Regions from separate parts of the Variovorax sp. Soil_C_19 genome, predicted to be linked through region 2. Evidence: riboswitches for the same ligand, from Rfam matches in the RefSeq annotation. Region 2 holds a riboswitch; the other holds the start of a gene.
The links. Region 2 has a riboswitch for glycine ahead of AC3A6R_RS19895 (D-amino acid dehydrogenase). Riboswitches for the same ligand answer to the same signal wherever they lie in the genome.

Region 1 (15,483 bases), on a different contig from region 2:
GCCGGCGTGGCCGGTCACTGCAGCGCGAAGAAGCGCATCACGACCTGTGCCGGGTGGCGCATGCCGACGCCGACGAACAGGCGCTCGGTGATCCACTGCAGCGACTGGCTGCGCGTCTCGAACGAGGGCGTGCAGCGGAAGTAGACCTGCGCGGGATCGACCGGCTCGCCGCGCAGCAGCTTCGCCATCACCTCGGCAGGGGCCGTGCGCAAGGCGCGGTTGCGCACGTAGATGCGGTCGCCGGCATCGGTCTCGAGGCCGTAGCGCGCGTCGAGCTCCGAGACGGTGTCGCTCGCGATGCGCTGGAAATCGGCACCCCCCGGCAACACGCGCGCGGTCCAGCCGTCGCCCTTGGCATGGCCACCCAATATCGGCACCACCCGGCGCAGCCCCTCGGCGCCTTCGCCGAGCACCAGCGGCGCGCCGACGTCGACCGAGACATCGGCAAACCAGGCCAGGCGCGGTGCGGCCAGCGGATCGTTCGGCGGTTGGGGTTGTTCGATGGTGGAAGTCATGCCCTAGCGTAAGCCCGGTGGCGAGCCGGCGCTGTCATCCTGGAAGATGACGGGATTGCCCGTATTGCCCGTATTGCCCGTCTTGCCCCCATGCGCACCTGGATTCCCGATCTGCCCGCCGAGCCTGTCGCCGCGTCACTGGTGCAGTGCCTGCCCATGGTGGTGCCTGCGCTCGGCGAGCCCGGGTTCGGCGCCTGCCTTCTCGAGGCCATGGCGCCGGCGCTGCCGGTGGGCTCGTTCTCGGTCTACCGCACGGGGTCGCGGCCGGCCATCTTCCTGAGCGGCAGCCGGGGCGTGCCCGACACCACCCGCGACTGCTGGCGCGCCTACCTTTCGGGACCCATCCGCAGCGACCGCACCTTGCGCGAGGCGAGCGTGCCGCAGCCGCTGCGCGTGTGCCACATCACGGCACCCGAGGTGCCGCCGGAGCATCGCGCGAAGATCTACGAGGCGCACGGCGTGGTGGAGCGCGTGTCGGTGGTCGAAGAGGATCCCGCGGCATACGACGAGGGCGACGACGCCGGCGCGCTGTTCGCGGTCAATTTCTATCGGCACACCCATCAGCGCCCGCTCAGCGATGCGCAACTCGCCGACTTCGGCGCCGCCGGGCGCCTCTTGATGGCGCTCACGCGCAAGCACATCGCGCTGGCACGCGCCGACACGGCGCACGAACTCCGCGCACGGCTGCATGCCCGCTGCCCGGCCTTGACACCACAGGAACTCAACGTCTGCCTGCGGCTGCTGCGCGGCATGACGCAGGAGGGCATTGCATCGGACATGGGCCTCGCGCTGCCGACGGTCAAGACCTATCGCAACCGGGCTTTTAGCCGGCTCGGGATTCACTTTCGCAACGAGCTGTTTGCGCTGATGTTGCCGGAGCGTGGGGTGCAGCAAGGCAGGGCTTGACGACATGGTGTAGCTTCGCCGCTATCCCATCCACCGCCGGACGCGCCCGATGCCCACGCCCACGAACATCGACAACCCCGTCTCGCCCCAGGCCGCATGGGGCCCGCTGGCGCTGGCGCGCCTGCTCCACGCGGTGGTCGCGCTCGCGGCAGCCGGGGGCGTGGGGCTCGAGCTCGCCACCGCGATCATTCACGGGCCGGGCCTCGCGCCGACGCAGCTCGAAAGGCTGGTGCGGCTGTTCAGCTTTTTCACGATCGATTCGAACCTGCTGATCGGTGGCGTCTGCGCGCTGCTGGTCTTCAGGCCTGCGCATGACGGCCGCGTGTTCCGCGTGCTGCGGCTCACGGCGGTGCTCTGCATCGCGGTGACGGGCGTGGTGTTCCACACGGTGCTCACGGGGCTGCGCGACCTGACGCCGTCGGGCGAGCTGGCCAACTTCCTGCTGCACACCGTCACCCCGCTCGGCGCGGTGCTGGGCTGGCTTTTCGTGGGCCCGCGCCCGCGCACCGACCGCGGCACCATCGGCCGCGCGATGCTGCTGCCGCTGGCATGGATCGGCTACACCTTCGTGCGCGGCGCGTTCGTCGACTGGTATCCGTACCCGTTCATGGACGTGGCGAAGATCGGCCTGGCGCGCGCGCTGCTCAACTCGGCGGCGGTGGCCTTGGTGTTCCTGGCCATGGCCTTCGGCCTGCGCTGGCTCGAGAAGCAGCTGCCGCCCGCGCCGGCTTCCTGAGCCCCAGGGTTTTCGGCTTCGTCGCAGAATCGCGGCATGACGAAGACCACACTGCAGCAACTCCTCGGCACCGAGCTTCCTCTCATCCAGGCGCCGATGGCCGGCATCCAGGGCAGCGCGATGGCGATCGCGGTCAGCAACGCGGGCGGGCTCGGCTCGCTGCCTTGCGCGATGCTCGGCAACGACGCGCTCCGCAGCGAACTGGCGGCCATCCGCGCAGGCACCGGCAAGCCTTACAACGTCAATTTCTTTGCCCATGTGACGCCCGCGCCCGACGCGGCGCGCGAAGCCATGTGGCGTGAGGCACTGGCGCCTTACTACCGCGAGTTCGGCATCGATGCCGCTTCCATTCCGACCGGTCCGGGGCGCAACCCCTTCAGCGCCGAAGTGGCCGAGCTGCTCGCCGAATTCCGCCCGCCGGTGGTGAGCTTCCATTTCGGGCTGCCGCACGAAGCGCTGCTGGCGCAGGTGCGCGGCTGGGGCTCGAAGATCCTTGCATCGGCCACCACCGTCGACGAGGCGCTGTCGCTCGAGGCGCAGGGCGTCGACGCGGTCATTGCGCAGGGGCTCGAAGCGGGGGGCCATCGCGGCCACTTCCTCTCGCACGACCTGACCAAGCAGCTCGGCACTTTCGCGCTGCTGCCGCAGGTGGTGCGCGCGGTCCGGCTGCCGGTTATCGCCGCGGGCGGCATCGCCGATGCCGATGGCGTGAGGGCCGCCATGGCGCTGGGTGCAGCGGGCGTGCAGGTGGGCACGGCCTACATGCTCGCGCCCGAGGCCACCACCAGCGCGCTGCACCGCGCGGCGCTCCAGAGCGAGGGAGCGCGCCACACGGCGTTGACCAATCTCTTCACCGGCCGGCCGGCGCGCGGCATCGTGAACCGCGTGATGCGCGATCTCGGACCGATCGGCGCGGCGGCGCCCGAGTTTCCGCTCGCCACCTCGGCCATCGCGCCGCTGCGGGCCAAGGCGGAGGCGCAGGGCAGCGGTGATTTCTCGCCGCTCTGGTCGGGGCAGAACGCCATGGGCTGCCGCGACCTGCCGGCCGCCGAGATCACGCGTGCGCTGGCACACGGCCTGGCCTGAAGACACATCGCGCCGGGCTGAACTTCGACGCGGTGAACGGGTCACACCGCGTTACGAGCGGGAGGAGGCGCTACGGCGTCGATTTGGTGCACCATCGGTGCTCGTCTCCCATTGCTCTTTGCAAAAGGAAACCGCCGACATGCCCGAACGAGATCCCTCCGACCTCCGCGACAACCATTCCGACGCCCCCGAGTTCAGGCCGCGGCGCGAAACACCCACCGGCCTCATCGTCGTCATCCTGCTGCTGGCCCTGGTGGCGGCGTTCTTCGGCTGGCGCTGGTACCAGCAGCAGCAACAGCAGCCCGAGGCGCTCGCGCCTTCGCCGCCCATGGCCGCCACGCCGAACGACGGCCTGGTGCTGCCGCCGCTCTCGCCGCTGCCCGAGCTGCTCGAACCGCAGAACCCGCTCGAAGGGCTTGCACCGCCCGACGCGGGGCTGCCGCCGGTGGCTGATTCGGATTCGCGCGTGAGCAAGGCGCTGGCCGACCTGCTCGGCAGCCGCAACGCGGCCGAGTTCCTGCTGCCCGACGGCGTGGTGCGCCGCTTCGTGGCCACGGTCGACAACCTCCCGCGCGAGCAGGCGCCCGCCAGCCGGTGGCCGGTCCACCCCACCGGGCAGCGCTTCATCACCGCGGGGCAGGGCAACGCCGAGGTGATCGACGCGAAGAACAGCGCGCGCTATGCCGCTTTGGTGCAACTGACGCAGTCGGTCGATTCGGCGAAGGCGGCCAAGGTGTATGCGCGGCTCTACCCGCTGTTTCAGCAGGCGTACGAAGAGCTCGGCTATCCGGGGCGCTATTTCAACGACCGCCTGATCGCGGTGATCGACCACCTGCTGCAGGCGCCCGAGCCCGCGGGCCCGGTGAGCGTGCGGCTCGTCGAGGTCAAGGGCAGCGTGCCGTCGCAGCGGCCGTGGGTGCGCTACGAATACGTCGACCCTGCGCTCGAATCGCTCTCGGCGGGCCAGAAGATCATGGTGCGCGTGGGCCTGGAGAACGAGCGCAAGCTCAAGGCGAGCCTGCGCAGCTTCCGCCAGCAGGTCGCGACGGGTGCGGTGGCGAAGAAGGCCGGCCAGCCCTGACGCGCGCCGTGTAGGCGCGGGCCGATTGCGCGCGGCGGCGATGGCGCAGATGATCGGCCTTCACGAAATCCAAGCCGTTTCGAGGACCACCGTATGAGCCTGATGAGCGTCGACCTCTACCAGAGTGCTACCGATCCCGCGAAATTCCTGGCGCTTCCCGCCGGCACGGACCCGACGGAACTCATGGGTCCGATGACCTTCGATGCCGACTACGGCGAGGTCCGGCGCTACCGGGAGGGCTTCGAATTCGACCCCTCCCAGGACTACGCCGGCGTCAACGCCGCCAAGATCGCCGCCGACCTGCTGACCGTCAAGTGGGCCATGTACCGCCGCGAAGGTTGAACCGGCGGCTGAGGCCGCCAAGCGCTCAGGCGGCGGCTTCGGCTTCCTGGTAATCGCCCACGGGCAGGCAGCTGCAGAACAGGTTGCGGTCGCCATAGACGTTGTCGACGCGGCCCACGGGCGGCCAGTACTTGGCGTCCTTCAGCGCGGCCAGCGGATAGGCGCCGAGTTCGCGCGCATACGGATGCGTCCATTCGCTCGCAACCAGGCTGGCGGCGGTGTGCGGCGCATGCTTGAGCGGGTTGTCGTCCTTTGGCCAGACGCCTTCCTCGATGCGGCGGATCTCGCCGCGGATCGCGATCATCGCGTCGATGAAGCGATCGAGTTCGGCCAGCGGTTCGCTCTCGGTCGGCTCGACCATCAAGGTGCCCGGCACCGGGAAGCTCAGCGTGGGCGCGTGGAAGCCGTAGTCGATCAGGCGCTTGGCCACGTCTTCGGCGGTGACGCCGCTGGTCTCCTTGAGCGGGCGCAGGTCGAGGATGCACTCGTGCGCGACATGCCCGTTGGGGCTGGCGTAGAGCGTGGGGTAGTGCTCCTTGAGCCGCGCGCTGATGTAGTTGGCGCTCAGGATCGCGGTCTCGGTGGCGGCCTGCAGGCCCTTGGCGCCCATCATTCGGCAGTACATCCAGCTGATCGGCAGCACTGCGGCATTGCCCAAGGGCGCAGCGGAAACGGCGCCTACGCCATTGCCCGCGGCGCCGGCCGTCGCATGCCCCGGCAGGTACGGCACCAAGTCCTCGACCACGCACACCGGCCCCACGCCCGGACCGCCGCCGCCGTGCGGGATGCAGAAGGTCTTGTGCAGGTTGAGGTGGCTCACGTCGCCGCCGAATTCGCCGGGCGCGGCCACGCCGACCAGCGCGTTCATGTTGGCGCCGTCGACGTACACGCGGCCGCCGTGTTCGTGCACCAGTTCGCAGAGTTCCTTCACGCGGGTCTCGAACACGCCGTGCGTGCTGGGATACGTGATCATCACCGCGGCCAGGTTGGCGCTGTGCTTCTCGCAGGCGCGCCTCAGGTCGTCCATGTCGACGTTGCCCTGCGCGTCGCAGGCCGTCACCACCACCTGCAGGCCCACCATCTGTGCGCTCGCGGGGTTGGTGCCATGCGCCGACGACGGAATCAGGCAGATGTTGCGGTGTCCCTGGCCGTTGGCTTCCTGGAACGCTCGGATCGCGAGCAGGCCCGCGTATTCGCCCTGCGAGCCCGCATTGGGCTGCAGGCTGATGCCCGCGTAGCCGGTGGCTTCGCAGAGCCAGGCGCGCAGCTGGGCGTCGAGCTGGGCGTAGCCCGCGAGCTGCTCGGCGGGCGCGAACGGATGGATGTTCGCGAACTCGGGCCAGGTGATGGGGATCATCTCGCTGGTCGCATTGAGCTTCATGGTGCAGCTGCCGAGCGGGATCATGCTGCGGTCGAGCGCCAGATCCTTGTCGGACAGGCTGCGGATGTAGCGCAGCATCGCCGTCTCGCTCTTGTGCGTGTTGAACACCGGGTGCGCGAGAAAGGCGCTGGTGCGGCGCAGGTCGTCGGGCAGTCGCGGCGCGGTGCCGGCGAGTTCGTCGAAGCGCGGCATCGGCGTGCCGGCGGGCACGAACAGCGCCCAGAGCGTCTCGATGTCGGCGCGCGTGGTGGTCTCGTCGAGCGAGATGCCCAGGTGCTGCTGCAGACGCTGGCGCAGGTTGATGCCGCCGGCCTCGGCGCGCTCGACGATCTTCTGCGTGTCGTCGCCGGTGTGGATCGTCAGCGAATCGAACGCGGTGGCATTGACCACTTCGCGGCCCATCTGCGCGAAGCCTTGCGCGAGGATCGCGGTGAGCGCGGCCACGCGCTGCGCGATGCGCGTAAGGCCGTCGGGTCCGTGGTAGACGGCGTACATGCTCGCCACCACGGCCGGCAGCACCTGCGCGGTGCAGATGTTGGACGTGGCCTTCTCGCGCCGGATGTGCTGCTCGCGCGTTTGCAGCGCGAGGCGGTAGGCCGGACGCCCGTGCGCATCGACGCTCACGCCGACCAGCCGGCCGGGCAGCGAGCGCTTGAATTCGTCACGGCAGGCCAGGTAGGCCGCGTGCGGGCCGCCGTTGCACATCGGCATGCCGAAGCGCTGCGTGGTGCCGCAGACGATGTCGGCGTCCCATTCGCCGGGCGGCGCGAGGAGCGTGAGCGCGAGCAGGTCGGCGGCCACGCAGAAGGCGGCGTCGCACTGGTGGGCATGGCCCGCGAGCGGGCGCAGGTCGTGCACATGGCCGGTGGTGGCCGGGTACTGCGCGAGCACGCCGAAGAAGTCGCAGCTCGCCATCAGGTGCGGCAGCGTCTCGGACGCCGTGCTCACCTTCACTTCGATGCCCAGCGGCGCGGCACGCGTGCGGATGACCTCGATCGTCTGCGGATGGCAGTCGCCCGAGACCAGGAACACGTTGCTCTTGCTCTTGACGCTGCGCCGGGCGAGCGTCATGGCCTCGGCCGCGGCCGTGGCCTCGTCGAGCATGGAGGCGTTGGCGATGGCCATGCCCGTCAGGTCGCACACCATCGTTTGGAAATTGAGCAGGGCCTCCATGCGCCCTTGCGAGATCTCGGCCTGGTAGGGCGTGTAGGCGGTGTACCAGGCGGGGTTCTCGAGCACGTTGCGCAGGATCACGCCGGGCGTGTGGGTGCCGTAGTAGCCCTGGCCGATGAAGCTCTTGCACACCTTGTTCTTCGCCGCGATGGCCTTCATCTCGGCCAGCGCGTCCGCTTCGCTGGCGGGCGCCGGCAGCCGCATCGGGCGGGCGCGGCGAATCGCCGCGGGCACGATGCCGTCGATGAGCTCCGCACGCGTGGCCGAGCCGATCACCGGCAGCATGCGCGCTTCGTCGGCCGCATCGATGCCGATGTGGCGGGCGAGGAATTCCTCGGCATTCTCGAGTTCTTGCAGGGAGGGGAGGGAAGGGGTGGGCATGGCGGTGTCGGGGGGAAAAGGCAAGGGCGGGGCTGCCGGACGCGTCGCGTGCGGCCAGCCCGTCTTCAGCGGTGCATCAGGACTCGGCTGCGAACTGGTCGTAGGAGGCGGCGTCGAGCAGCGCGTCGAGCTGCGCAGGTTCGCTGAGCTTGACCTTGAAGAACCAGCCCGCGGCCAGCGGGTCGCTGTTGGCGAGCGAAGGATCGGCGCGCAGCGCCTCGTTCACTTCGGTGATCTCGCCCGACACGGGCATGAACACGTCGGCCGCGGCCTTCACCGATTCGACGACACCGGCCACTTCGCCCTGCGCGAAGGTCTTGCCCACGTCGGGCAGGTCGACGAACACCACGTCGCCGAGCGCATCCTGCGCATGCACGGTGATGCCGACGGTGGCCGCGTCGCCTTCGGCCGAGACCCATTCGTGGTCCTTGGTGTACTTGATGGTCATGTGAAAAAACTCCTCGTGGAAAAAATGAAATGCCGAGCTCAGCCGCGGTAGTAGCGCGTGGGCACGAAAGGCATGGCCGAGACTTCCATCGGAACGGGCTTGCCCCGCACGATGGCCTGCACGCGCGTGCCGGGCTCGGCGAAGGCCATGGCCACGTAGCCCATCGCGACCGGGCGGTCGGCCGTGGGGCCGAGCAGGCCGCTCGTCACGAGGCCTATGTCCTGGCCCTCGAACGATTGCAGCACCGTGCCGTCGCGCACCGGTATGCGCTCGAGCGCCACCAGGCCAACGCGCTTGCGCGTGAGCGTGTCGTGGTCGGTGCGGCCGGCCGCGCCCGACGTGGCCGATGCCAACTGCGCCAGCACCCGGGCCGCGCCCGGGAAGCCGCCTTCGCGCGCGCCGCCCGCGCGGCGCACCTTCTGGATCGCCCAGTTGAGCGAGGCCTCGACCGGCGTGGTGGTGGTGTCGATATCGTTGCCGTAAAGGCACAGGCCGGCCTCGAGCCGCAGCGAATTGCGCGCGCCCAGGCCGATCGGCTTGACCTCGGCCTGGGTGAGCAGCAGGCGGGCCAGGGCGTCGGCGTCACGGCCGGCGACCGAGATCTCGAAGCCGTCTTCGCCGGTGTAGCCGCTGCGCGTGACGAAGGCTGGAATGCCGCCGATCTGCACTGCGCCGCCGGTCATGAACACGAAGCGCTCGGCGCCGGGCGAGAGCCTTGCGAGCACCGCGGCGGCCTGCGGCCCCTGCAGCGCGAGCAGCGCGTGGTCGGGCAGGGGCTGCACCTCGCAGCGTGCGCCGATCTTCTGCTGGATGTGCGCGATGTCGGCCATCTTGCAGGCGCCGTTGACGATCACGAAGAGCGAGCCGTGCCCCTCGTTGAAGAACATCAGGTCGTCGAGGATGCCGCCTTCGTCGTTCAGCAGCAGGCCGTAGCGCTGCTTGCCCGGGGCCAGGTCGATCACGTCGACCGGCATCAGCGTCTCGAAGGCGGCGGCGGCGTCGGGCCCGACCAGGCGCAACTGGCCCATGTGCGAGATATCGAACAGCCCGGCCTGCTCGCGCGTATGGCGGTGCTCGGCCATCAGGCCGGCGGGGTACTGCACCGGCATCGAATAGCCGGCGAACGGCACCATGCGGGCGCCGAGCTCGACGTGCAGGTCGTGCAGCGGGGTCTTGAGCAATGGTTGTTGTTGGTCAGCGGAAGCAGCCACGGGGCACTCTCCAAAGGGGCAGTCGAATTCCATGGCGCAAGCCATGGGCCACCCCTGCTGTCCGCTTTACCTGAGAGATTCGCCCCACGATCGGGGTTTGCTCCTTCGGTGGGCCGTCGCCGCAAACGCGCGCTGCAACGGCCTCTCTCCAGCAAGGAAGCGACGGCGTTCGCTGTCGCTGTGTCAGTCCTTTTGCCTGAGCGTTCGGGGGTTCCCTGCGCCTTCGGCGGCCTCGCGTGGCGAAGCTCTCTCCTGACCCGGCGAGTGTAGTGGATCGCGCTGCGGGCCGGCCGCGCGGGACGGCGGCAGTTCCGCACGCAGATGGTCGAGAAAGGCGCTGACGCCCTGTGGCAGCGTGCGTCCGGCGAGGGTCTGGACCTCGACGGCGCGGCCGTTCATGCCGCGCTCGCGGATCGGTGCGGCATGCAGCTCGCCGCGCCGCGCACGGTCGCGCACCGTCACCTCGCCCGAAATCGACAGGCCGCCGCCGTGCAGCACGAAGTTGGTGAGCGACTCGAAATGGTTGCTGACCAGCACCGGGTCGAACACCAGCCGCCGCTGGCTGCAGCCGATGTCGAACAACTGGCGCACCGTGTTGTCGCGCTCTGGCAGGGCGATCGGATGCGGATGCATCTGCGCCAGCGTGACGGTGGAAAAGCGCGCGAGCGGATGGTCGGGCCGCATGATCGCGTGGACGGGCGCCGCCTGCATGTGCTGCACCTGGATGTCGCGCTCGGCAGCCCGGCTGTAGGTGAGGCCGATGTCCACGTCGCCATTGCGCACCGCCGCGGTTACCTGGGCCGGCGCCACCACGCGGAGGTGGAACAGGATGCCAGGGTGGCGGGCACGGAATTCGGCCATCGCGCCGGGCAGGAACTCGATGGCGAAGCCGGACGAACTGGCCAGGCGCACCAGGCCCCGGCGCAGACCCTGCAGCGCCTGGATGTCGGACACCACGCGGTCGGCCTCCATCGCGCCGCGGCGCGCATGCGCGGCCAGCAGTTCGCCGGCGGCGCTGGGCGCCATGCCGCGCGCGTGCCGCTCGAACAGCGGCACGCCGAGCAGTTCTTCCAATGCCGCCACCTGCCGGCTTACGGCCGAGGGCGACACGCTGAGCCGCGAGGCGGCCTCGCTCACGGAGCCGCTGCGAACCACCTCGAGAAAGTAGCGCAGCGCCGTGTCCTGCAGTCGGTCGGACAGCATCGAAAACCTTCCTAGGTTTGCGTAAAACGCAACGATTCTTGCAACAAACGGCGATTGTCGTATGGCTGGCGGGCGCTTATTCTGACTTCGTCCCGTCATTTTTCCGCAGGAGAGGCATGCACAAACCCCGATCGGCCACGCCGGCGCCGGTGGCTTCGGCCATCGTGGAACTCAGCGCCACAGCGCTTTCGCATGCCATCCATTCGCGCGAGGTCTCGTGCGTCGAAGTGCTCGATGCCTACCTGGCGCAGATCGACCGGCTCAATCCGGTGGTCAATGCCATCGTGGCGCACGCCGACCGCGATGCGCTGCACGCCCAGGCCCGCGAGCGCGACGACCAACTGGGGCAGGGCCGCAGCCTGGGGCCGATGCATGGCTTCCCGCAGGCGCCGAAGGACATCATGCCCGTGGCCGGCATGGTCACCACGCGCGGCTCGCCGATCTTCCGTGGCCAGGTCACGCCGGCCGACGCGGTGGTGTTCGAACGCATGCGTGCCGGCGGCGCGCTGTTCGTCGGCCGCACCAACACGCCCGAGTTCGGGCTCGGCGGCCACACCTACAACCCGGTGTACGGCGCCACGCGCAACGCCTTCGACCCGGCCCGCTCGGCAGGCGGCAGCAGCGGCGGCGCCGGCGTGGCGGTGGCGCTGCGCATGCTGCCGGTGGCCGACGGCTCCGACATGATGGGATCGCTGCGCACGCCGGCGGCCTTCAACAACGTGTATGGCCTGCGCACCTCGATCGGCTGCGTGCCGCACGGTCCCACCGAAGAGGTCTTCTTCCAGCAATTCAGCGTCGCCGGTCCGATGGCGCGCAACATCCCCGACCTGGCCATGCTGCTGGCCGTGCAGGCCGGTTTCGACGCCCGGCTGCCGCTCACGCACCGACAGGCGAAGGGCAGCGACTTCCTGCAACCGCTGGCGCGCGACTTCCGCGGCACGCGCATCGGCTGGCTCGGCGACCTGGGCGGCCATCTGCCCACCGAGCCCGGCGTGCTCGACACCTGCGCCGCGGCGCTGCGGCATTTCGAGGCGGCCGGCTGCAGCGTCGAGGCGGTGCTGCCGGCCTTCGACCTCGAGCAGTTGTGGCGCGCCTGGATCGACCTGCGCAGCTTTGCGGTGGCGGGCGCCAATGCCGCGCTCTACCATGACCCGGCACGGCGCGCGCTGCTCAAGCCCGAGGCGGTGTGGGAGATCGAGCGCGGCCTGCAGCTGAGCGGCATGCAGGTGTATGACGCCGCGCGCACGCGCTCGGCCTGGTACCAGGCACTGCGCGGGCTGTTCGCGCAGTTCGACTTCCTCGTGATGCCATCGGCGCAGGTGTTCCCCTTCGACCTGGTGCTCGACTGGCCGCACGAGGTGGGCGGCCGCGCGATGGACACCTACCACCGCTGGATGCAGGCAGTGGTTCCCGCCACCATGGCCGGCCTGCCGGCACTGGCGGCGCCCGCCGGCTTCGGTGCCGGCGGCCTGCCTGCCGGCCTGCAGATCATCGGCCCGGTGCAGGCCGACGCGGCCGTGCTGCAGATCGGCCATGCCTACGACGAGGCCAGCGGTCACGCACGGGTGCGAAGCCCCTTGCTCGGCTGACCGCCGTCTCGCCTCTTCCGTTTTTCTTGCCTGCCAACTGGAGCTTTGCACCGCCATGTCTCTCCGTCGTTCCCGTTTCCTCTCCCTTGCGTTCGTCGCTGCCGCGGCATGCGCGGTGCCCGCGATGGCGCTGGCCCAGCAGGGCTTTCCCGATCGTCCGATCAAGCTGGTGGTGCCCTATTCGCCGGGCGGCGCGACCGACATCCTCGGCCGGCTGATGGCCAACGCGATGGGCGAGAAGCTCGGGCAGCCGATCGTGGTCGAAAACCGCCCCGGTGCGTCTACGGTCGTCGCGGCCTCGCTGGTGGCCAAGGCGCCCGCCGACGGCTACACGCTGCTGCTGGGCGCCAGCACCACGCTCACGCTGAACCCGGCGATCCGCCCGAACCTTCCGTATGACCCGCTCGCGAGCTTCACGCCGCTCGGGTTGGTGGCCGACATGGGGCTGCTGCTGGTGGCCGGCAACGACACGCCGGGCAGTTCGCTCAAGGACATCGTGGCCCAGGCCAAGGCTGCGCCCGACAAGTTCTCGTACGGTAGCTTCGGCACCGGCTCGTCGGTGCATTTCGGCGGCGAGATGCTCAAGTCGGCGACCGGCATCCAGATGGTCCATGTGCCGTACAACGGCAGTTCACCGAGCCTCACGGCGCTGATGGGCGGACAGGTGCAGGTGGCGGTGGACACGGTGGTCGCGTCGGCGCCGCTCGTCAAGGCCGGGCGCATCCGGCCGATCGCCGCGCTCGGCGCGAAACGCCTGGCGCTGCTGCCCGACGTGCCGACGATGGCAGAGAGCGGCTATCCCGGGTTCGACATGAGCACCTGGTTCGCGCTGCTGGCGCCTGCGGGACTGCCCGCGCCCGTGCAGGCGAAGCTCGAGGCAGCGCTGGCCGCGAGCATGCGCGAGCCCGGCTTCCAGAAGAAGCTCGTCGAGATGGGGCTCACGCCGGCATGGGGCCCGGCCAGTGCGGTGCGCGAGCGCGTCGAGCGCGAGCTCCCGAAGATGCGGGCCGTGGCCGCGCAGGCCAACATCCAGGTCGACTGAGCAGGGTCTCCGACGCCCGCCGACGACCGGTTCAATGAACGGCCTGTGCTGCCGACGGCAGCAATTTTTCAATGCGCTCGCGCAGCGACTCGGCCCGCTCCGCGCCCGCGGTCTTCTCGACCTCGGCCAGCATCAATGCCGCGATCTCCAGCATCGCCTCGCGGTCGCGCGCCTCGCGCAGCGCGTCGCGCATCTGCAGCGCGAACGCCGGATCGCGCCGCACGAACATGCGCTCGCAGATGTCGAACAGGAACATCCGCGTGGTGGCGAGGGAGCGCTTGCCGTCGAAGGTGTCGGCGGCGTTGCCGGGCGCAGCGGCGGGCGGTGCGATGAGGGCGGCAGGCGCGGGAAACTGCAGGTAGCCGCGGTGCGCGAGCGCCTGCAGCGCCTGCTCGGCGTCGCCGCGGCTCGCGAACAGCGGGGCGAAGTCGCTCAGCGAGCGACGGCCGTCGGCCATCAGCAGCAGCGCGCGTTCGCGCTGCGTCAGGGTGCGCTGGCCGCCCCGGAGTTCGTCGCGTGCCTTGTCGGTCTTGATGGGGAACATGGCGCAACAGCCCTGGAATTCGAGGGCTGAAGCATCGCGGCGCGCGGTGACATCTTGATGAAGCTTTTGCCTTACATGGCGAAGGCTTCGGCGGCGCCCGGACTCAGCCCGCGGTTTCGCGGCGGATGAGCCAGCGGTCGTCCACGCGCTGGAACTCGAGCGTCTTGCGGCTCGTGTCGTTCAGCGCATCGGCGCGGTAGGTCTGCTTGAAGTGCGCGGTGGCGGTGGTGCCATGGATGCTGATGACGAGGTCGTCGACACCCACCTCGATGCGCGACTTGCCCTCGATGCGCTTGCGCCGGTCGGCTTCCCAGCCGCGGCGGTCGAGCTTGCCGCTCGGCACCGCCTCCGGCGCATAGACGGCGAAGTAGCGGTCCAGGTCCTTGGCGGCCCAGGCGGCGGCCCAGGCGCGCACCGCGGCATCGACTTCGGCGATGGCGGTGCCGGCCGTCGTGGGGGGAGATTCCGCCGCTGCAGAAGCAGCCCTGGCAGTCGGTGCCGGTGCGGCCGACGCCGCCGAGGCCTCGGGCCGAAACGCCACGTACCCCGTAAATCGCCAGCGCTTGCCCTCATCGAGCGAAAAGCTGAGCTTCTCGGAACCCGCCTTGCCATCGGCCAGCAGCGTGACGAACTCTACGTTGGCATAGGTGCCGGCGGGCAGGTCCTGCAGGCTGCCGTCGGCGCTGGTGGTGCGGCGCGTCACGCTCTGCCAGTCGCGCTGCTTCACGGCGCCGAGCGTCTGGCGCGCCTTGCGCGTGGTGTCGACGAAGGCGGCGCGCGGCACGCGCGACTTGAGCACGCGTGATGCGTTGTCCCACAGCGGCCCGAAGCGGTCTTCATCCAGCTGGCGCAGGGTGGCGTGCGCCCCTTGCAGCAGTTCGTCGGCCGACCGGCCCGCAGGGAGCTTGTCGGCCGCCGCGGCGCCAAGGGCGGCGGCTGCAAGAACCCAGCCGGCGAGAAGCTGCGTCGAGATGCGATGCATGGTGTCGTTCCCCCCTGTTTTCTTGTACGTGTGCGCGCAGGTCAGCGTGCGTACATCAGGTCGCGCACCGACAGCGAGATCCAGGGCACGTAGGTGATCACCATCAGGCACACCATGATCACCAGCACGAAGGGAATCAGGTGCTTCACTATTCGGTCGAGCGAGATGCGCGCCACGGTGCAGGCCGCGAACAGGTTCACGCCAAAGGGCGGCGTGATCATGCCGAGTGCGAGGTTCACCACCATGATGAGCCCGAAGTGCACCGGGTCGACCCCGAAGTGCATCGCCACCGGCGCAAGGATCGGTGCGAGCACGATGATCGCCGCGCTGGTCTCGATGAACATGCCGATGAGGAACAGCGCCGCATTCACGCCCAGCAGGAACATCGTCGGCGACTTGAGCACTTCCTCGAGCCAATGGCCGATCGCATCGGGCACGCCCGCACGCGTGATCAGGAACGCGAACAGGCCCGCGTTGGCGATGATGAACATGATCACCGCCGACGAGAGCACTGACTTGCGCAGGATGCCGAACAGGTCGCTCGGCTTGATCTCGCGGTAGATCACCACGCCCACGACGAGCGCATAGAACACGGCGACCGCCGAGGCTTCGGTGGGCGTGAAGATGCCGCCGTAGATGCCGCCCAGGATGATGACCGGCATCAAGAGCGCCCAGCCGGCCTGCAGCAGCGCGCGGCCGAAGGGCATGCGGCCCTCGCCGTCGCTCTTGCCCCAGCCCTTCCACTTGCAGAAGGCCCAGACGAACAGCATCAGCGCGCCGCTGATGAGCAGGCCGGGACCAACGCCTGCGATGAACAGCTCGCCGATCGACACTTCGGCGCTCACGCCGTAGAGGATCAGCGG
Region 2 (15,483 bases):
AAATGCGTAGGGGAACCGCTCCCGCAGATCTTTGCGGCGACGGAAAGCATCAATGAGAAAACGTGCCGCAACGTACCGGTCCCGTATGGATGTCGCGTCAACCGGAGGCCACAACACCTGCTCGCGCGGCAATCCCGAGGCGTCGAATACATCCTGGATGTCGTAGACATTCAGTGCAGAACGACAGCTCGTCGCGCCGCCTTGCTGCAGCGCTTCCAATCGCTGTCGCTCTTGGTTGATTAGGTTCGCCAGTGCCTGAACTCTCTTTTCACCGGCCCTCCTTCCGCGCAAGAACTGCAGCCTCTGGCGCAGGCGCCACGGGGTCACTAGCCAAAAAACGGCTTTGAGCCCCCGGCGCGCGAGACCACGCAGCGAATCAAGGCCTTGCATCACGGAAGGCATTCATGAAAACGTAACTCATCGTGGGGCGCTTTGTTGGTGGGCGCGCAATCATGCCAAAAATCAGTCTTCCCACCACATAAAATATGAAGGTAAGCGCGGCGCGCGAGTCTTCTCGCTAGCGGAGAGCGATGGAGTCGCAAGTAGTACATGAATCAAAAAAACAGCCCCCAGTCCTTCACCTCATACGCGCAGAATTTCGAAGACGTCATGCTCTGGCGGGCGTTGAAGCATGTTCAATCCGGCGTCTACGTCGACGTCGGGGCCCAGCATCCCGTGGTGGACTCGGTCAGCAAGGCCTTCTATGAGCAAGGCTGGCGGGGTGTACATGTGGAGCCGGTTCCGCACTATGCGGAATTGCTCAGGCAGGACCGGCCTGACGAAGTCGTGCTGCAGGTCGCACTCGGGGACGAAGCAGGGATTCTCGATCTCTACGTGGTTCCGGGTACGGGCCTCAGCACCGGCGTGGAAGCCCACGCGAAGAAGCTCCAAGTGCAGCACGGGTTCACCAGCCAGACCATCCAGACTCCCATGCTGCCCATGCGCACGGCATTGGCCTCTCTCACTGGGAAGCAAGTGCATTGGCTCAAGATTGATGTGGAAGGGTTCGAGGAGAACGTGCTCCGGGGCTGGGATCATGCTGCGTTCAGACCTTGGATCATCCTCATCGAAGCGACGGTCCCCCTATCGACAGAACTCCGGTACGAAGCCTCAGACCGGATACTGACGGACGCAGGCTATCAGTTTGCCTATTTCGACGGGCTCAATCGTTTTTATGTCGCCAGGGAACATGCTGAGCTGGTTCCTGTGCTGCAAACACCTCCAAACGTCTTCGACAACGTGCAACTCAGTCGCTCGAGTGTCTGGTGTGCCGCATTGGTCGCTGAATACCGGGTCGCGCAGGAAGGCCATGCGGCACAACTCGAAGCGGCCCGGGCCGAGCTTGCTCGAGTGCAGGCGCGCGCCTCAGAGGCCGAAGCAAATTCCCTCCGATCGGCAGCGCGTGCCTCCGAAGCTCATGCCGAGGCCGCCCGGAATGAGGCCCGCGCCATTCGTGCAGAAGAGCGCGCCAGCTTCGCGGAAACCATGGCGAATCATGCAAGCGACCGCGCGACCCAGGCGGAAGCGAGGGCTCTTGCCGCTGCGAACACCTCGCTTCGCCGACTCGCGACAGCCATTGCCGAAGGCCGGCTACGCAGCGGAATCAAGCGTCGCATCAAGACCGCGGTGCGTATTGCGGCAATTGCTGCCAGACGGCATCCGTCACTGAAGCGATGCGCCATGTTCGTCTTACGTTGGACTCCTTCGCTGCGGAACCGCCTGCGAGCGATGCTGGCCCCGCCAAATTCTGCGCAGCCGACGTCCATGGCCCCCCCCCTTTCAATGTCTCCAGACACGGCGCTGATTTTTCGGCAACTTCGAATCCAGCAGCGAACACAACGATCGGAGTCCATCTGATGCGTATCGTCATAGACCTTCAAGGGGCTCAATCGACCGGCAGTCGCCATCGCGGTATCGGACGGTATTCTCTGTCGCTGGCTCAGGCAATGGCACGCCAAGCAGGTACCCATGAGCTCCTGATTGCACTGAATGGCGGCTTTCCAGAGGCTACAGAGGACATCAAGGCGGCCTTCGCAGGGCTGATGGAGCCTGCACGCATCAAAACATGGTTCCCGGCTGCACAACCAGCACCAGCTGCCAAGACCTCGGGTGACGTCATCGCCAACGAGAAGCTCTATGAAGCTTTTATTGCCAGCCTGAGGCCGGACACGGTGCACGTCTCGAGCCTCTTCGAGGGGCTGGGCGATGCATCAGTTACCAGTATTGGCCGATTCGCGAAGACCCCGGCAAGTGTCACCCTCTATGACCTCATTCCGCTGATCAACCCACACCCGTACCTCGACAACCCATCGGTACGCGAGTGGTACATGCGAAAAGTGGAGGCAATGAAGAGAGCGAGCCTTTGGCTCGCCATCTCAGAGTCTTCAAGGCAGGAAGGCATCGCGCACTTGGGCTTGGATCCCGATGCATGCGTCAATGTGTCGACAGCAGCAAGCGACCATTTCACGAAGATCGCTGTCCCGCAGGAACGCAACGAGCAACTGCGCTCGCAGTACCGCCTCTACAAGCCCTTTGTGATGTACACCGGTGGGATTGACCATCGGAAGAACATCGAAGGTCTGATCCGCGCATTCGGCATGCTACCCCCGGCAGTGCGTTCGACCCATCAACTCGCCATCGTGTGCTCCGCCCGCCAAGAGGATCGCGCAGCACTCCTTGATCTTGCTAGACGACAAGGCCTGACCGACGATGACGTTGCAGTCACGGGGTTCGTGTCTGAGAGGGACCTGGTCGATCTTTACAACCTTTGCGCGCTCTTCGTTTTTCCGTCATGGCACGAAGGGTTCGGTCTGCCCGCGCTGGAGGCGATGCTCTGTGGCGCCCCCGTGATCGGGGCCAATACGTCGAGCTTGCCGGAAGTCATCGGGTGGAGCGACGCGTTGTTTGATCCACGCGACGACGCAGCCATCGCCGCAAAGATGGCACAGGCGCTCAGCGACGCAAGTTTTCGAAATGCGCTCATCGAGCATGGGAAGCAGCAAGCCAAGAAATTCTCGTGGGACGAGTCCGCAAGGCGTGCAATCGCAGCTCTCGAAGAATTGCACGAGTCCAAGGCAGATATCGCGAGGAACGCGCACCGCTCGACCGGCAAGTCTCGTCCGCGCCTGGCTTATGTATCGCCACTACCGCCGGAACGCAGCGGCATCGCGGCCTACAGCGCCGAGCTGCTGCCTGCGCTCGCGGAGTTTTACGACATCGAGCTCATCACAGACCTCCCTGCTGTGGACAGGCGCGAGATGCCTACTGCATTTCCAGTTCGTAGCGTCGCGTCGTTTCGCGACCATGCGCCGAATTTTGATCGCGTTCTTTATCACTTCGGAAACTCGGAGTTTCACCAACACATGTTCGGGCTGCTTCAAGATATCCCGGGCGTGGTCGTGCTGCACGATTTTTACCTGAGCGGCGTTCAAGCGCACCGCGAAATTGCAGGCGGTGAGGCCTTCGCTTGGACGCGCGCGCTGTACGAATCGCACGGCTACGGCGCAGTGGCCGACCGGCAGAACGCGCGCGACCCTGGAGATGTCGTCTTCAAATACCCATGCAATTTCGATGTCCTTCGTCATGCGAACGGCGTGATTGTTCACTCCCCGTACTCGATCCAGTTGGCGAATGAATGGTTCGGAAGTCAGCTCGCCAGCAAGTGGGCGCTTATCCCGCATCTGCGGGTAGCACCTGGCTCGATTGAAATTGCAAGAGCTCGATCCCGTGCGGAACTGAGCTTGGCGCCCGAAGAGTTCCTGGTCTGCGCGTTTGGCCTCCTCGGACCAACGAAAATGAACGACCGCTTGCTCGACGCATGGAAGATGTCTTCGTTGGCGGCAGATCCCAACTGCAGGCTTGTATTTGTGGGAGAAAACAACAAGGAGCCATATGGCCAAAGGCTGGCACAGGCGATCGCCAGCGCCGCAGGGGCCAGGATCAGCATTACCGGATGGGCCGACTCTGAAACTTTTCAGCGCTATCTGAGCGCGGCCGATGCTGCGGTGCAACTGCGCACCTTGTCGCGCGGCGAAACCTCGGGCACCGTGCTAGATGCGATGAGCCGGGGAGTTCCGACTGTGGTGAATGCCAACGGGTCAATGGCATTTCTACCAAATGACGCAGTCATGATGTTGAATGACGAGTTTTCCGACGCAGCGCTTGTTGAGGCGCTGGAAAAGCTACGCCATTCACCCGGCCTTGCGAGAACGCTCGGCACGAACGCTCGGCGCCAGATCGAAACGGCCCATGCGCCGGCTTCTTGCGCGCGCGCCTATTGCGAAGCCATTGAAGTATTCGCTGTCGAAGCCGCAAATGGGCGCGCGGGCTTGATCAGGTCCATTGCCGCTGATCCCGCTCTTTCCGAAAGTAGCCTGATTGAATCAGCTCGCAGCATCGCGCGCGCTTTGCCGCTTCCCGCGCCCAAACGCCAACTCTTCATCGATGTGTCGGAGCTGGCGCAAAAGGACCGGCAAAGCGGCATTCAGCGTTTGGTGAAGTCTTTATTGCGAGCACTGTTCGAGAGTCCGCCAGAGGGATACCGCATCGAGCCGGTTTACGCCTTGAGAGGCCAGCGCGGCTACAGCTACGCTCGCAATTTCTCGCTGCGGCTCCTGGGCTGTTCGCACGAGCCCCTGCAAGATGCGCCCATCGACGCCAGAGAATGTGATGTCTTCGTCGGCCTCGACCTGCAGCCGCACATCGTCCCGGAGCAGACCAGTTTTTTCCAGGAACTGCGGCAAATCGGCGTCCAAGTGAAATTTGTGATCTACGACCTCTTGCCGATGTTGCTGGAGCACCGGTTCCTCCAAGGCGCCAAGGAGGTGCACGAACGCTGGTTGACCGCCGTCGCGCAGAGCGATGGGGTGCTTGCCATCTCGAAGGCTGTGGCTGCTGAGTTCACTGCATGGCTGTCGGCGCATTCGCCCGAACGACTCGCCGCAGGGCTCAAGGTGCGCACGTTCCGCCTCGGTGCAGACATTTCTTCTTCATCGCTCCCTACGGACATGCCTGTGACCGAGCAACCCCCGCCACTCGCCTCGATTACAACATCGTCTCCGAGCTTTCTAATGGTGGGCACGATCGAGCCTCGCAAGGGCCACGAACAAGCCCTTGGCGCCTTCGAGCAGCTTTGGCGTGAGGGACATCAAGCCAACCTCGTCATCGTCGGCAAGAAAGGGTGGATGGTCGACGCGCTCGTCACACGCCTGAGACAGCACCCCCAGCGCGATAAGCAGTTGTTTTGGCTCGAGAGCCTCAGTGACGCTCACTTGGAGCAGCTTTACAACACTTGCGACTGCCTGCTTCTTGCATCCGAGGGTGAAGGATTCGGCTTGCCTTTGATCGAAGCAGCGATGCACAAACTTCCCATCGTGGTGCGAGACTTGCCAGTCTTCAGGGAGGTCGCGGCGGATCATGCGTTCTACTTTGATGGCATGACGAGTGAGGATCTTGCTGCTGCCCTGATCCAATGGCTCGCGCTCTTCAGGCAGGATCGGCACCCGCGCTCGGAGACAATGCCGTATTTGACGTGGCAACAGAGTGCCGAAGAATTCAAGTCTGCGCTCTTGGGCAGCTAATGAAACCAACCCTATATGCGCACCGCAAGAGCGATCTGCGCCGTCCAGTCATTCAGTAGAAAGAGAATCCCGATGAAAAAACGCGCAGTTGTCACGGGCGTAACCGGCCAGGACGGAGCCTATTTGGCAGAACTATTGTTGTCCAAGGGCTATGTGGTCTACGGCACCTACCGTCGCACGAGTTCCGTCAACTTCTGGCGGCTCGAAGAGCTTGGAGTTCAGGACAATCCGGATCTGCATCTCGTTGAATACGATCTCACGGACCTGGGCAGCTCGATCACGCTGCTAAAAGATGCCAACCCGGATGAGGTCTACAACCTCGCAGCGCAGAGCTTCGTGGGGGTGAGCTTTAACCAACCAGCCGCAACCGCGCATATCACGGGTATCGGCGCACTGCATCTGCTGGAAGCCATTCGCTTGGTCAACCCCAAGATACGCTTCTACCAGGCATCGACTTCCGAAATGTTCGGGAAAGTTCAAGCTATCCCCCAGGTGGAAGAAACGCCTTTCTATCCACGCAGCCCCTACGGCGTTGCCAAGCTGTACGCACACTGGATGACGATCAACTACCGCGAGAGCTACGACATCTTCGGCTGCAGCGGCATTCTGTTCAACCACGAAAGCCCGCTGCGCGGACGAGAGTTCGTGACGCGCAAGATCACCGACAGCGTAGCGAAGATCAAGCTCGGCAAACTCGACGTGCTCGAACTGGGCAACCTCGACGCCAAGCGCGATTGGGGTTTTGCCAAGGAATACGTCGAAGGCATGTGGCGCATGCTGCAGATCGACGAACCCGACACCTACGTGCTCGCCACCAATCGCACCGAGACGGTGCGGGACTTCGTGCAGATGGCGTTCAAGGGCGCAGGTATCACGGTGGAATTCAAGGGTAGCGGGGAAGCCGAGACGGCCGTCGACGTCTCCACGGGCAAGACCGCGATGCGCATCAATCCCAAGTTCTATCGCCCGGCCGAAGTGGAACTGCTGATCGGCAACCCCGCCAAGGCGAAGGCCAAACTCGGATGGGAGCCGGCCACCACGCTCGAGCAACTCTGCCAGATGATGGTCGAGGCCGACATCCGCCGCAACACCCAGGGCTTCTCGTTTTGAGAATCCTGCTGACCGGCGCCCACGGATTCACCGGCCGCCTTTTTGCCGAACGGGCCGTTGCAGCGGGCCACACGATCTGCCCTCTGGAATCCGACCTGACGCAGAGTGACTCCGTGCTTGAGGAAGTGCTGCAGATTGCGCCCGAAGCCGTCGTGCATCTGGCTGCCATCAGCTTCGTCGGGCACGCCAACGATGCCGCCTTCTACGCGGTCAATGTCGTCGGCACCACCAACTTGTTGAATGCGCTGGTGCAGTTGCCGGCACCTCCGACCCGGGTTCTTCTGGCCAGCAGTGCCAACATCTACGGCAACACGGCGCAGTCGCCCATTCGCGAAGAGCAGTTGCCGGCACCGGTGAACCACTATGGCACGAGCAAGCTGGCCATGGAGTGCATGGCGAGGACGTATCGTGATCGCCTGAATCTGGTGATCACGCGCCCCTTCAACTACACCGGCCCGGGACAAGACGACCACTTCCTGATTCCGAAGCTGGCACTGCACTTTGCCGCACGCTCGCCGTCGATCGCCTTGGGCAATCTCGATGTGGAGCGCGAGTTCAACGACGTACAGATGGTCTGCGACGCCTACTTGCTGCTGATCGCTTACGGTGAGCCCGGGGAGGCCTACAACATCTGCTCCGGTCGCCCACATTCTCTGCGGCAGGTGGTCGAGACCCTTGCCCGGATGACTTCGCACAATCCCCGTCTCGAGGTCAATCCAGCGTTCGTCAGAGCCAACGAAGTCCACCGCCTTTGCGGCGACCCTTCCAAATTGCAAGCTTTGCTGGCCCGACACGGGGCTTCGCTGGAAGAGCCGGAACTCGAAGAAACGCTCGCGCGAATGCTTCTGGCGGCAAAGGCCAGCGCGGCAAACGCTGTCGTCAGCTGAAGACTTCGGCCCGCTCGAACCTCGATGCGGCCTGATCCTTGGCCGAGAGTTGCGGGGCGAGGCCGACGTCGGGCCACTCGATTGCCAGGTCCGGATCGTTCCAGACGATCGCACGCTCATGCGCCGGTGCGTAGTAATCCGTGGTCTTGTACAGAAACTCCGCCGTCTCGCTCAGCACCAGGAACCCGTGTGCGAACCCCTCAGGCACCCACAACTGCCTGTGGTTGTCTTCGCTGAGCTCCACACCCACCCACTTGCCGAAGGTCGGCGACGACTTGCGGATGTCCACCGCCACATCGAACACCGCGCCCCGAACCACACGCACCAGCTTTCCCTGCGGCTGCTGGATCTGGTAGTGCAACCCGCGCAGCACCCCCTTGGCCGAGCGCGAATGGTTGTCCTGGACGAACTCGACGTGCCGCCCGACGGCCTCGTCGAACGCCTTGCCGTTGAAGCTCTCGTAGAAGAAGCCGCGCGCATCGCCGAACACCTTCGGCTCGATGACCAGCACCTCCGGAATCGCGGTGGGCGTTGCTTTCACGAGCGCACCTCCTCGGCCAACAGGTGGTTCAGGTATTTGCCGTAGCCATTCTTCTGCAGCGGCGCTGCGAGTCGCGCGAGCTGCTCGCGGTCGATGAACCCGTTGCGCCAGGCGATCTCTTCGGGGCACGCGATCTTCAACCCCTGCCGATGCTCGAGCGTCGCGATGAACTGCCCCGCCTCCAGCAAGCTCTCGTGCGTGCCGGTATCGAGCCAGGCATAGCCGCGCTGCATGATCTGCACGTTGAGCTGGCCAATGTCGAGGTAGGCCTGGTTGACCGCCGTGATCTCCAGCTCGCCGCGCGCGCTCGGCTTCACGGCCTTGGCGATGTCAACCACCTGGTTGTCGTAGAAGTACAGGCCCGTCACGGCGTAGCTGCTCTTGGGCTTGGCCGGCTTCTCTTCGATGCTGCTGGCCTTGCCCTCGGCGTCGAAGGCCACCACGCCGTACCGCTCAGGATCCTGCACGTGGTAGGCGAAGACGGTCGCGCCCTTGTCCTTGGCATCGGCACCGGAGAGCAGATGCGCGAGGTCATGCCCGTAGAAGATGTTGTCGCCCAGCACCAGCGCGCTCGCCTCGTTGGCCACGAACTTCTCGCCGATGATGAACGCCTGCGCCAGACCATCGGGGCTGGGCTGCACCGCGTACTGCAGGTTCAGGCCCCATTGGCTGCCGTCGCCCAGCAACTGCTGGAAACGAGGCGTGTCCTGCGGCGTGCTGATGATGAGGATGTCGCGCATGCCGCCGAGCATCAGCGTGCTCAGCGGGTAGTAGATCATCGGCTTGTCGTACACCGGCAGCAGCTGCTTGCTCATCGCGAGCGTGGCGGGATGCAGGCGGGTGCCGGAGCCGCCGGCCAGGATGATGCCCTTGCGTTTTGTCGTCGTGGTCATTGTTGGGTCTTCTTTCCCTTTTCTTGTGTTCAGAGCGTCTCGCGCAGCATGCGTGCCACGCCGTCCTGCCATGGCGGCAGCCGCAGGCCGAAGGTCGATTGCAGCTTCGTGGTGTCGAGGCGCGAGTTGTGCGGACGCCTGGCGGGCGTGGGGAAGGCGCTCGTGGGCACGGGGTCGACCGCATCGGGCCCCGCCTTCAGCTCGACGCCGGCCGCCTTCGCTTGCTCGATGACGAAACGCGCATAGCCATGCCAGGTGGTGACGCCACCAGCCACCGCGTGATAGAGGCCCGCCTTGGCGGGGTCCTGCAAGGTCGCGCGGATCGCATGCGCGGTCAGGTCGGCCAGCAGCTCCGCGCCGGTCGGCGCGCCGAACTGGTCGTCGATGACGGTCAGCTTGTCGCGCTCCTTGGCCAGGCGCAGCATGGTCTTGGCAAAGTTGCCGCCGCGCGCCGCATACACCCAACTGGTGCGGAAGATCAGGTGCCTCGCGCAGTGTGCGGCCACCAGCTGCTCGCCTTCGAGCTTGGTGCGGCCATACACGCTCAAGGGGCCGGTCGCATCGTCTTCCTTCCAGGGCGTGCTGCCGCTGCCGTCGAAGACGTAGTCGGTCGAGTAATGCACCATCAGCGCCCCAACCTGTTGCGCCGCCTCAGCCACGACGCCCGGCGAGGTGGCGTTGAGCTTGCGCGCGAACTCGGGCTCGCTTTCGGCCTTGTCGACGGCCGTGTGCGCCGCCGCATTCACTATGACATCGGGTCGCACCTTGCGCACCGTCTCGGCGAGTTGCTCGGGCCGGCTGAAGTCGGCGTGAAGCTCGGTGCTGTCGAAGTCGAGCGCGACGAGTTCGCCCAGCGGCGCCAGGCTGCGCTGCAGCTCCCAGCCGACCTGTCCGCCCTTGCCCAGCAACAGCAGCTTCATGCAGCGTCCTTCGTGTCGTACTGCTTCTCGACCCATTCGCGGTAGGCGCCGCTTTGCACGTTGCGCACCCATTCGCCGTTGGCCAGGTACCACTCGACGGTCTTGCGGATGCCGGTGTCGAAGGTCTCGGCCGGCTTCCAGCCGAGCTCGCGCTCGAGCTTGCGCGCGTCGATGGCATAGCGCCGGTCATGGCCGGGACGGTCGGTGACGTAGCTGATCTGCTCCTTGTAGGGCTTGCCGTCCGCGCGCGGGCGCAGTTCGTCGAGCAGCGCACACACCGTGTTGACGATCTCGATGTTGGGCTTCTCGTTCCAGCCGCCTACGTTGTAGGTCTCGCCGAGTCGGCCGGCTTCGAGCACGCGGCGGATGGCGCTGCAGTGGTCTTTCACGTAGAGCCAGTCGCGTACCTGCATGCCGTCGCCATACACCGGCAGCGGCTTGCCGGCGAGTGCATTGACGATCATCAGCGGGATCAGCTTCTCGGGAAAGTGGAACGGCCCGTAGTTGTTCGAGCAGTTGGTGGTGACCACCGGCAGGCCGTAGGTATGGTGCCAGGCGCGCACAAGGTGGTCGCTCGCGGCCTTGCTGGCCGAATACGGGCTGTTGGGCTCGTACTTGTTGTCTTCGGTGAAGGCGGGATCGGTCTTCGAGAGCGAGCCATAGACCTCGTCGGTCGACACGTGCAGGAAGCGGAACGCGGCCTTCTGGTCGGCCGGCAGCGCGTTCCAATGGCCGCGCACCGACTCGAGCAGCCGGAAGGTGCCGAGCACGTTGGTCTGCACGAAGTCCTCGGGGCCGTGGATCGAGCGGTCCACATGCGATTCGGCGGCGAAGTTGACCACCGCGCGGACCTTGTGTTCGGCCAGCAGGCGATCGAGGAGCGCGCTGTCGCCGATGTCGCCCTGCACGAAGATGTGCCGGGCATCGCCCTTGAGGGAGGCGAGCGTCTCGAGGTTGCCCGCGTAGGTCAGCTTGTCGAGGTTGACGACCGGTTCATCGCTCTGCGCGAGCCAGTCGAGTACGAAATTGGCGCCGATGAAGCCGGCGCCGCCGGTTACCAGGATCATGGAGTCCCCTGCTGAAATGGAACGATCGCCACCCGGCGATTGAACAGGCGATTATCCCATCGGGCCAGGGCGATCATGCCGCCCGCATACAATCGCGCCACTGCAGGAGAGCGGACAACATGCGTTGTCCCACCGAAGGCGCAAACTCCCATAAACGCTCAGGTCGGCCGAAGAGGCCTGTACTGCACCAACTGACACGCCGTCTGGAGAGACGTCACCCCGCGTGACGCGCCGAAGGAGCAAACCCGCTGCGGGCGCAGCGGGTGAATCTCTCAGGTACCGAGGACAGGGGGAGCGGCAACTTGGACGGCGATCGTCCGGTTGCTCGCTATGCAAAGCACAGCGACCCCGCCGCCATCCAAGCGCACCTCGAAAGAAGTACCTGAAATGCGCGTGATCGTTCTTGGCGCCGGCCTGCTCGGCGTGACCTCGGCTTATTACCTTCAACAGCTCGGCCACGATGTGACCGTGATCGACCGGCAGGCCACGCCGGCCGCAGAAACCAGCTTCGCCAATGGCGGGCAGATCTCCGTCAGCCATGCCGAACCGTGGGCCAATCCGGGCGCCCCGCTCAAGGTGCTGCAGTGGCTCGGCAAGGAAGACGCACCGCTGCTGTTCCGCGTGCGCGCCGACATGCGCCAGTGGCTCTGGGGCCTGCAGTTCCTGCGCGAATGCACACCGGCGCGCACCCGGCACAACATCGAGCAGATCGTGCGGCTGGGCACCTACAGCCGCGAGGTGCTGCAGCAGCTGCGCCGCGACACCAGTCTGGCGTACGACCAGCGCACGCAAGGCATCCTGCACTTCTACACGACCCAGAAGGAGTTCGATGCCGCCCTCGCGCCGGCCAAGCAGATGCGCGCGCTGGGCTGCGAGCGGCAGGTGATCTCGGCCGACGAGGCCGTGGCCATCGAGCCCGCGCTCGCGCACATCCGGCCGAAGCTGGCCGGCGCCACCTACACCGCGGAAGACGAGTCGGGCGATGCGAACCTCTTTGCGCGCGAACTCGCCAGGCTCGCCGCAGCGGCCGGGGTGAAGTTCCTCATGAGCCACACGGTGACCGCGCTGCGCGAGGCCGGCGGCCGGCTCGACCATGTCGAGGCGACCGACCCCGAAGGCCGCTTCCAGCGCATCGGCGGCGATGCGTTCGTGCTCGCGATGGGCTCGCTGAGCCCGCTCGTCGCGGCACCGCTCGGCATCCGCCTGCCGATCTATCCGGCCAAGGGCTACTCGGTGACGCTGCCGGTCAAGGACGCCTCGAAGGCGCACCAGGTCTCGCTCACCGACGACGAATTCAAGCTCGTGTTCTCGCGCTACACCTCGCCGGGCGCCGAGGGGGGCGACCGCCTGCGCATTGCGGGCACGGCCGAACTCAACGGCTACGACCGCGACCTGAACCGCGTGCGCTGCGAGGCCATCGTGCGGCGCGTCGAAGAACTGTTCCCCGGCGCCGGCGACACCACACAAGCGCAGTTCTGGACCGGCCTGCGCCCCGCGACGCCGAGCAACGTACCGATGATCGGCAAGACGAAGCTGCCGAACCTGTACCTCAACACCGGCCACGGCACGCTGGGCTGGACGCATGCCTGCGGATCGGGCAAATCGATCGCGCGCATCGTGACCGGGCTCGCGCCCGAAGTCGATTTCGCGTTCACGGGAATGCCGCGGCCGGCGCACGGGGTCATGGCGGCGGCCGTGGGCTGAGCCAGGGCCGACCGAACACGGACTTCGGCGTTCAGTCGGCGGCCGCAAACACCGTCAGCACGCCGGTGTACCCATACAGCCGGTGCCGCGCGATCTCGCCGGCCGCGAAGAAACCGACCAGCGGCACGTCGCCGAGCGCATGCCGCACGATCTGCAGCTCGGCGCCGGGTGCGCCGAAATGCGGACCGCCGCGCCCCGAGCAGCTCACGTACACCGCGCCGGCGATGCGGCGTGCCGGATGCGGCGCGGCCTCGGCCTCCCCGGCCGCCACGGCGCGCGCGGTGGCCAGCGTCTGCTCCTCGGGCTCGAGCTCTTCGCGGATCTCGGCGCAGATGCGCATCAGGTCCGCACGCGCGGCCTGCGCGTTGCGGCGGCAGAAGCTCAGCCGCATGCCGGCTTCGGCCACGTCGGCGATCGCCACGCCGCGGCGCGTCGGATCGAGCCCGATGATGTGACGCACCAGCACGTCGGCGCCCAGGTCGCCGGTACGGCGGATGCCGTCGCTGCCCGCATCGGCCAGGCCCACCAGCGTGTTGCGCACCGCGTCGATGGCCTCCTGCGGCCGTTCGAGCGACACCTGCAGCTCCGCCAGCAGCACGTCGAGCGCCGGCTCGCCGTCGAGTTTGAGCAGCAGGTTGCCGTCGGCCTCGGTGATCACGCGCTCGCGCCCGGCCCCCGCGCGCAGCGGCTGGCAGCCCTGCGTGACGCGCGACACCAGCCGCACGCCCTCGCCGAACACCACGCCCGACATCCCGCCCGAGAACACGCCGCCCGCGGCGCCATGGCCGCGGATGTTGCCGTTGCCGCCGACCGCGAACTGCAGCGCGCCGGCCCGGCCCGACGACAGCCCGCCGAACAGGTAGCCGGTGTCGGTGCGGCCCGCCATTTCACCGATCAGTTCGGGCAAGTCGGGTGTCGCGGGGTCTGCATGCACGAGCGCGGTATGGGCCTCGAAACCGCTCATTTCCGAGCTGCCGAGCGGCGCGACGCCCGAGAACACGCGGTACTGGTCGCTCGGCAGCGCGCACAGCATGAGGCTCAGGCCGGGCTCGTCGAAGTACTCGGCGTTGTTGGCCGCCACGCCGACGCCGACCGTGCCCGACCAGTCGGTCACTTCGGGCAGCTCGGCACTCAGGTGATCGAGGATCTCCTGCGCGTCCGAGGCGTAGTGATCGGTGATGTAGAGCAGGCCGAGCGTCGGCGACGGGGCGTATTCGGGCAGCGCCATCTGCGCGCGCAGCTGCGCCAGCACGAGGCCGGCGGCCATGCGCCATTGCGGATGGGTGGCGTGGCCGGAAGGAAACAGTTTCATGGTGCGTGCCTTCCGTTCTTTTTCTCGAAGGAGAGCATGTAAGAGATCAACGCCCGCCGGTGGTTCGCTTGCGCGTGGCGGTGGGCGTCTTTTTGGGTGGGGTTTTCTTCGCAGCGGCCGTCCTGGCGGCGGGTTTCTGCGTTGTTGCGGACGGGCTGCCGCGCATGGCCTTGCCGACCGCATCGGCCATCGGTTGCGCCATGGCGGGCACCTTGAGCTGGGCCGCGTCCTGCAGCGCCGAGTTCGCGATCTGCTGGAACTGCTCGGTCAGCGAGCCCCACCACTGCATCGGATCGACCACGCCGGGCGCCGGCGCTTCATCGGCCCCCGCCGCAGGCTCTGCCGCTACCGACCGGGGCACGGCGGCAGCGGGTTCCGCGGCCGCCTGTTTCGAGAAGGCGCTCGCGATGTCCTCCATGCGCACGTTCATGCCGCGCAGAGTCGAGAGCGTCATCTTCTGCACCTCCAGCGCCTGGACCGTGGCCTTCAGCGCATGGCCGTTCTGCTCGAGCCAGTACTGCACCGTCTTGAGTTCCTGGATGCGCTTGTCGAGTTCTTCCACGCTCAGCGTGGGCGCCACCCAGCTCGCCAGGCTCGGCAGCCCGGGGGCGGCCGCCGGGTTTGCGCCGCCCCCGGCGAGGTTCTTCAGAAAGTCGAACCCGGGGACGAACTGGCTGAAATCGAAGGGCTGGCTGGCGTTGCTCATGAGGCGGTCTCCGAAGGGGTTGTCCTGTGGTGCCAGCTTACTCCAACGCACGGCCTTTTCGCCCGCGCGGACAAGCGTTGCGCACGGGTCAAAGCTCCGCGCGCACCTTGCTGAACACCTTCCAGAAGGCCGCATCCTGCGAGGTCGCGAAATTGATGCGCATCAGCGTGCTCGGGGGACGCCGCGCATGGAACAGCGAACCCGGCGCCAGCAGGTAGCCTTGGTCGAGCATGCGCTGCGTGAGCGCGTCGGTGTCGACGCCCGTGTCGACCCAGCCGAACAGCCCCGCGGGCTCCGACGCGAAGCGGCAGCCGTGCGCCATCGCAAGCTTCACCGCGCGCCCGCGTGCCCCGTCGAGACGGATGCGCACACGCTCCGAATGCCGACGCAGCTGGCCCTGGTCGATGCACCACGACAAGGCCCGCTCGAACAGCGTGGGCGTGGTCAGCGTGGCCAGCAGCTTGGTCTCGAGCAGCCGATCCTTCAGCTCGGCCGAGGCCGCGAGATAGCCGATGCGCCAGTTGGGCGCGAGGATCTTCGCGAAGCCGCTGACGTAGATGGTGCGCTGCAACCCGTCTAGCGCGCAGAGCCGCGTCGCATGCTCGGGCGCGAGGTGGCTGTAGGTGTCGTCCTCGACGATGTGGAAGTCGTGCTCGTTGGCGAGCTTCAGAATCCGGTGCGCGCTGCCCGGCGTGAGGCTGTAGCCGGTCGGGTTGTGCAGCACGCTCACGCTCACGAAGAGCTTGGGGCTGTGCAGCGCGCAG

Region 1: linked by a shared signal. The riboswitch ahead of gcvT (glycine cleavage system aminomethyltransferase GcvT) and the one ahead of AC3A6R_RS19895 (D-amino acid dehydrogenase) in region 2 are both predicted to bind glycine.

The regions. Positions count from the first base shown of each region.
Region 1 is NZ_JBDGIV010000019.1:3,960-19,442, forward strand. Features, by position in the region: gene AC3A6R_RS24510 (DUF3237 domain-containing protein) at 15-515, opposite strand; gene AC3A6R_RS24515 (helix-turn-helix domain-containing protein) at 606-1,421, shown strand; gene AC3A6R_RS24520 (Pr6Pr family membrane protein) at 1,471-2,157, shown strand; gene AC3A6R_RS24525 (NAD(P)H-dependent flavin oxidoreductase) at 2,194-3,243, shown strand; gene AC3A6R_RS24530 (DUF3014 domain-containing protein) at 3,383-4,324, shown strand; gene AC3A6R_RS24535 (hypothetical protein) at 4,418-4,666, shown strand; gene gcvP (aminomethyl-transferring glycine dehydrogenase) at 4,692-7,601, opposite strand; gene gcvH (glycine cleavage system protein GcvH) at 7,678-8,049, opposite strand; gene gcvT (glycine cleavage system aminomethyltransferase GcvT) at 8,088-9,260, opposite strand; glycine riboswitch at 9,308-9,422, opposite strand; glycine riboswitch at 9,435-9,525, opposite strand; partial or broken gene AC3A6R_RS24555 (LysR family transcriptional regulator) at 9,561-10,463, opposite strand; gene AC3A6R_RS24560 (amidase) at 10,580-12,052, shown strand; gene AC3A6R_RS24565 (Bug family tripartite tricarboxylate transporter substrate binding protein) at 12,108-13,094, shown strand; gene AC3A6R_RS24570 (hypothetical protein) at 13,126-13,638, opposite strand; gene AC3A6R_RS24575 (DUF4019 domain-containing protein) at 13,742-14,620, opposite strand; gene AC3A6R_RS24580 (TRAP transporter large permease) at 14,662-15,483, opposite strand, start outside.
Region 2 is NZ_JBDGIV010000011.1:79,527-95,009, reverse strand. Features, by position in the region: gene AC3A6R_RS19940 (glycosyltransferase family 4 protein) at 1-219, opposite strand, end outside; gene AC3A6R_RS19935 (FkbM family methyltransferase) at 550-1,857, shown strand; gene AC3A6R_RS19930 (glycosyltransferase) at 1,857-5,579, shown strand; gene gmd (GDP-mannose 4,6-dehydratase) at 5,652-6,689, shown strand; gene AC3A6R_RS19920 (GDP-mannose 4,6-dehydratase) at 6,686-7,576, shown strand; gene rfbC (dTDP-4-dehydrorhamnose 3,5-epimerase) at 7,569-8,117, opposite strand; gene rfbA (glucose-1-phosphate thymidylyltransferase RfbA) at 8,114-9,010, opposite strand; gene rfbD (dTDP-4-dehydrorhamnose reductase) at 9,040-9,930, opposite strand; gene rfbB (dTDP-glucose 4,6-dehydratase) at 9,927-10,997, opposite strand; glycine riboswitch at 11,091-11,187, shown strand; glycine riboswitch at 11,191-11,296, shown strand; gene AC3A6R_RS19895 (D-amino acid dehydrogenase) at 11,385-12,701, shown strand; gene AC3A6R_RS19890 (FIST signal transduction protein) at 12,733-14,013, opposite strand; gene AC3A6R_RS19885 (PhaM family polyhydroxyalkanoate granule multifunctional regulatory protein) at 14,060-14,719, opposite strand; gene AC3A6R_RS19880 (aminotransferase-like domain-containing protein) at 14,808-15,483, opposite strand, start outside.